One region of the Lysinibacillus sp. FSL K6-0232 genome, then DNA from elsewhere that is predicted to be linked to it. Evidence: riboswitches for the same ligand, from Rfam matches in the RefSeq annotation. Region 1 holds a riboswitch; the other holds the start of a gene.
What was found. Region 1 has a riboswitch for thiamine pyrophosphate ahead of thiC (phosphomethylpyrimidine synthase ThiC). Riboswitches for the same ligand answer to the same signal wherever they lie in the genome.

Region 1 (3,218 bases):
CTGTTGAAGAATTTATTAAACGCCGTCATATTCTTCACTGCTATTTAGCTGACCCAGCATATGGTGAAGGTGTTGCAAAAGCAATGGGTCTTTCATTAGATGGTATGGACCTTACAAATCCATATGTTCAGCAAACAACAAACGTTTAAAATTCCACTTATTATTGATATCCAAATCCAACTTTTACTCCATGTGAATAATATATTCACATGGAGCTTTTTTATATGAAAAAGGCTTGTGTCAAACAAAGTTGACGCAAGCTCCCTTTCATTATTGATAAATCTGACTGCCCGCTTTTTGAAACTCTTCTGCCTTTTCCTTCATACCTTGATGGATAGCCTCCGTTGCCGTTAGCTCCTTTTCTTTCGCATAGTTACGAATATCCTGTGAAATTCGCATACTACAGAATTTAGGTCCACACATCGAGCAAAAGTGTGCCGTCTTTGCTCCCTCTGCTGGCAAGGTTTCATCATGATATTCTACTGCACGCTCAGGGTCTAATGATAAATTGAATTGATCTCGCCAGCGGAATTCAAAGCGTGCTTTTGATAGCGCATCATCTCGTTGTTGTGCACCTGGGTGTCCTTTTGCTAAATCTGCCGCATGTGCAGCGATTTTATAAGTAATAACCCCTACTCGAACATCCTCACGATTCGGTAAGCCAAGATGTTCCTTCGGCGTCACATAGCAGAGCATCGCTGTGCCAAACCAACCGATCATTGCTGCGCCAATAGCCGATGTAATATGATCATAACCAGGAGCAATATCTGTTGTTAGTGGCCCTAATGTATAGAAGGGGGCTTCCTTACAAACCGCTAATTGCTTATCCATATTTTCTTTAATCAGATGCATCGGTACATGACCTGGCCCCTCTACCATCACCTGAACATCATGCTGCCAAGCAATTTGCGTTAATTCCCCTAATGTTTCAAGCTCTGCAAATTGTGCCTCATCGTTGGCATCAGCTATGGAGCCTGGGCGTAAACCATCCCCTAATGAAAAAGCAACATCATAGGCTTTCATAATTTCACAGATTTCCTCAAAATGTGTGTAAAGGAAATTTTCCTGATGATGATATAAACACCATTGCGCCATAATCGAACCACCGCGTGACACAATGCCTGTTACACGACTTGCTGTAAGTGGTACGTAGCGCAATAGCACGCCTGCATGGATCGTGAAGTAATCAACACCCTGTTCAGCTTGTTCAATAAGCGTATCACGATAAACTTCCCATGTTAAATCCTCTGCCACACCGTTTACTTTTTCCAACGCCTGATAAATTGGTACTGTGCCAACTGGTACAGCAGCATTTCGAATAATCCATTCTCGTGTTGTGTGAATATGCTTACCAGTCGATAGGTCCATAATTGTATCAGCACCCCAGCGTGTTGCCCATGTCATTTTTTCAACCTCTTCTGCAATTGAGGATGATACAGCAGAATTGCCAATGTTTGCATTAACCTTTACATGAAAATTGCGCCCAATAATCATTGGCTCAGCCTCAGGATGATTAATATTAGAAGGCATAATAGCTCGTCCTGCTGCAATCTCTGAACGAATAAATTCTGGGTCCATATTTTCACGTATCGCCACAAACTCCATTTCAGGTGTAATGATTCCTTGTCGTGCATAGTGAAGCTGTGTAACATTTCCCCCCCTTTTTGCACGTAAAGGCTTTCTTGTCAATTTAGGGAAGACGTTTTCTTGCATGCGTGGATCGTCTGCATGGCGAAAACCATTATCCTCTGGTTTAATCGTACGTCCCTCATATTCCTCAACATCCTCACGCCCTTGTATCCATGTACGTCGTAAAGCTGGCAACCCTTTTGTAATATCTACCTGATAATTTGGGTCTGTATAGGGCCCACTCGTATCATATACTCGCACTGGCGCATTCTCCTCATCCCCAAAGCTACCAGTTGTCGGACTTAATGCAATTTCACGCATAGGCACTAAAATATCTGGACGTGACCCCTCTACATATACCTTCTTGCTTCCTTCAAAGCTTGACATAATCATCATGTTCTTTTCACTAATTTCTGACATAAGCTAATTCTCTCCCTTATATATATTGTGATACAAGGACCGAATCTAGCTCACCCCAACAAAATAAATAAAAGCCGAATCCAAAATAATCATTTGGATCCGGCTGTCAATGTAAAGGTCTATTGATTGCATATAATACTATGATGCAATAGCTTCTTAACTTTCCCACGCTGGTATGAGCCAGATCAGGTCCAAAGGGTCAAGAAACCTCTAAGCGTTTCCCTCTCAGCCTGACTCATCAGACTCCCCTAGTTAATACTATTTAGTTTGATGCTAGTGTAGCAGATATTGCTTAGAGATGGAAGCTTATTTTTTCTTTTAGCTATGCAAACAATATTTCTGCCAGATAAATAACAACTGTTACCGTTATACAGCTAACAATCGTTGAAAATAATACGGTTTGTGCAGCGGTTTCTGATTCCACATCATATTCTAATGCTAAACTAGAGCTGTTACGGGATGTTGGAAAAGCACTAGCAATTAGTAAAGATTGTGCAACAACTCCGTCCAAGCCCAATAGAAAAATAACTGTTAATGCTATAGCTGGCCCAATAATTAAGCGTGTAAAGCAACTAATAAAAACCGTTTTATTAAACATTGATTTCATTTCAAGCTGTGATAGCTGTGCGCCTAAAGTAATTAACGCCACCGCAATAAAGCCATCCGCTACATGGTCTATAGGAATTCTAATAAACTGTGGAATACCAATATTCCAATAATTCATTGCGACACCAATAATAAGTGCGTGAATAATCGGCATTTTAAAAAAGTCTTTAATAATTGTAAGACCTGATTTAGTGGAGGAAATTAAATTATATAACCCGTATGTATAAGTTGTCATATTTTGAAAAATAACAAGAATCACCTGAATCGCTACACCAATTGGCTGTGTTGCAAAAATCATCTGGGCAACAGGAATACCATAATTACCAGAGTTAATGAGTACAACACTATTTTTAAAAACAGCTGTTTCTGTTTTGGCTAAGCCTAATCCCTTTGCTAAAAAGTGACTAAGCAGCATTTGACTACCTATAAAGAGTACAATAAATAGGGCAACCTCTCCAAGCACAGATAGCTCTACACTTGTTTCATATAAATTAATAAAAACAGCTGCAGGCATAAAGCAATATGTAATAAGTTGTGATAATGCTTTTAAATTAAAGCGAAAT
Region 2 (3,218 bases), 610 kb from region 1:
TTTGTTGCGGATGTTACAACATATGAAGAACGAGGAAAAGGAATGGGGATGCTTGGTGCTGCTATGTCACTTGGCTTTATGATTGGGCCTGGCATCGGTGGCTTTTTATCAGAAGTAAGCTTGCATTTTCCATTCTATACAGCTGGTACTGCGGCTATTTTAGCAGCACTGCTATCATTTTTCTTACTGCCATCAACAAAGCCAAGCATTGTACAAAATAAACAAAAGCAAGACAATCTTGCAAAGCAAATGGCTCGTTCTGTACATATGCCTTATTTCGTAATGCTCATTATTATGATGGTATTCTCATTTGGTATCGCTAATTTCCAAACAACGCTATCGTTATTTGTTACAGAAAAATTCAATTATACACCTGGTGATATTGCCATTATTTTAGTGGTTGGTGGTGCATTTGGCGTAGTTGTTCAAATGTTTGTGATTACGCCACTCTTTAAGCGCTTAGGAGAGATGAAGGTTGTCTTAATCAACTTATTTGTCGCATCCATTTCTATTTACTTAATATTATTTGTGTCAGGATTTGCGCTTATTTTAGTGGTAGCAACGATTTTCTCAACAGCAACTACATTAATTCGACCTGCTGTCAATACATTGATTTCTAAGCTTGCTGACAATGAGCAAGGATTTGCCGCTGGCTTAAACAATGCCTATATGAGCCTTGGTAATATGATTGGCCCAGCATTAGCAGGTATTCTCTTTGATTGGAATATGAACAGCCCTTATATTTTTGGTGCAATTATTTTATTAGCCTGCTTCTTTATTGCGCTAATTTGGACAATAAAAAGAGCACCACACCTTATGCAGCCCGATACACATTAATGCTGAAAAATTATTGACTATTTTTTGGAATATGGTACATTATTGGTGTTCTACTAAAATTATTATTCTATTACCACTAGGGGAGTCTTTACAAGGCTGAGATGTATATGTTGATATACAGACCCTTTGAACCTGATCTAGTTCACACTAGCGGAGGGAAGTGGCGCTGCTTGCTTATTATCAATATATATGCAAGGTCGCTTCCTATTGTTTAAAGGAGGCGGCTTTTTTATTTTGCTAGTGGCTATTCGCAAAAGGAGTGAATGATATGCCCATTCGAAAACTAACGATTATGGCTTTATTGGTAGCAATTGCTGTTGCGGGCTCCACCTTTGTATCCATTCCTACAGGGATTGCACGTGCCTATCCTGTTCAGCACGCAGTCAATGTTATTGGAGCCATTATGCTTGGACCTGTACCAACTGTTATCATTGCCTTTGTGACAGCGATTATTCGTATTTTTACAGGTACAGGCTCTTTATTAGCTATTCCTGGGAGTGTTATTGGTGCAGTATGTGCTGCGCTCGCCTATAAATATAGCCATAAAATGTGGCTAGCTAGCGTTGGCGAAATAATTGGAACAGGTATTCTTGCTTCACTTATCGCAGTACCTTATGCCCAATTATTAATGGGAACATCTGTAGCTGCATTATTTTTTATGCCAGCCTTTTTAACATCCAGTACCATTGGGGCTATTTTAGGTGTTATCATTGCAAGCAGCTTACAAAAAACGGCGCTCGTAAGGTATGGAAAATTCTCGCTTTATGAATAATTGTCCTTTTGAGCGGTGCTACGCTTTTTTTGATCACTCACCCACCCAAACAACAAAAAGCAGTGCAAAATCCTAGTTCTTTGCACTGCTCTTTTTCATCATTATGATCGTTTTTTCATGCCCTTTAACAACTGTGCAACATTTGTATCCTCAGCCTGTATGGGTTGTTGTTCAGGAATAGACGCTTTGTGCTTCGGCTTAGTAAGGAAATTCCAGCCAAAGCGTCTAATGGTAATATCCATAAAGAATAACAGCATCGCTGCTAGCATAAGCCATGTTGCAATGTTTTGACGATCCGCTCCCTTTTGTGTAAAGTCACGAAAAACCTCTTGTGGCTCTTTTATCGTAGCACCGCCTGTTTGCTTTGTTAATTCCTCGACTAACGACTCATTCACTGGACGCAGCTCATATTCAGCACTATAAGGAACACTTAAGCCTGCCTGATAAATGGCCTGCTCCTCATCAGCAATGCGGAAGAAAATCAGTCCAGGCTCTGTCTGTACTGTTGCACGAACTTGAGAAGTTGAGATCGTTTCTAGCTGTGTTGCTAGTTCCTCCCCTGCTTCATTAACGGCTACAATATCTAAAAATGCCGCTTCATTTGTAGGATCTGTAATCATAAACGAACCATCTGACTCCACTCTGACATCATAGGCAACATCATTATAGCTTGGTAGCATTTGTGAAATAAGCGTTTGCCAAAATGTTCCCCACTCCTGCCATCTAGCCCAATCACCCGTCCATTTACCTGTTGAATCAGATGTAAAGGCAAATGTTTTACCAAGCCCATATTGCCATTGCGCTAATACGGGGTCTTCTTTCTCGCTTTCCGCAATCACCGTAGCTCCCTGTTTCGCTGTTGTTCCAATATATGCATTCATTTGAGGAACGCCATTAGCAAATAGTGTATGCCATCCCGTCGCATTATAAATCGTCGGATAAAATGGATTATCCTCGATATATGTACGAGAAATCATAGCCGTTTCACGAGATAAAATAGAAGGAATTGTTTGTTCATCTACAACATCATAGAAGCGTCCACTGCCCATCTCACTCAATAACTCCAGTAAATTTGCATCCGCATCTTGCCCAATCGCTACTGTTGATAATGTAATTCCACTATCCTTGCCTTCCGCAATTAAATCTTCATAATTACCAGGCTGTGATTGTCCATCTGTTAATAAAATAATATGCTTACGTTGCAGCTCTAAATCTGCTAAATTCTCATAGGCTTGTGCCAACGAAGCATAAATTTCAGTTCCACCACCCGGTGTAACGGATAAAATTGTATCCACCGCTTCCTCTTTACTGCTAAGAGGCTTTGTTTCAATAATTTCCCACGGGCGATCATCAAAGGCAATAAATCCTAATGTATCCTCATCGCGCAGCATTTCAACCGAACGTGCTGCTGCTTCCTTAGCAAGCTCTAATTTAGAGCCACTCATACTACCAGAGCGGTCAAGCACAATTACTAGCCCTAAGGATGGCAACTGCTCCTTACCTTTAATCTCCATTTCTACAGGCAATAGTGCTTCAATCGGTGTTTTAAAATAACCACCTAAGCCAAAACTATTTTCGCCACCAACCATTGTAAAGCCGACACCAAAGT

Region 2: another riboswitch for thiamine pyrophosphate. It lies ahead of thiW (energy coupling factor transporter S component ThiW); the one in region 1 lies ahead of thiC (phosphomethylpyrimidine synthase ThiC).

What each region holds. Positions count from the first base shown of each region.
Region 1 is NZ_JBBOYW010000001.1:275,152-278,369, reverse strand. It holds gene MHB42_RS01310 (catalase) at 1-149, shown strand, start outside; gene thiC (phosphomethylpyrimidine synthase ThiC) at 271-2,049, opposite strand; TPP riboswitch at 2,195-2,309, opposite strand; gene MHB42_RS01300 (AEC family transporter) at 2,372-3,218, opposite strand, start outside.
Region 2 is NZ_JBBOYW010000001.1:884,302-887,519, reverse strand. It holds gene MHB42_RS04075 (MFS transporter) at 1-837, shown strand, start outside; TPP riboswitch at 906-1,013, shown strand; gene thiW (energy coupling factor transporter S component ThiW) at 1,106-1,609, shown strand; gene MHB42_RS04065 (VWA domain-containing protein) at 1,711-3,218, opposite strand, start outside.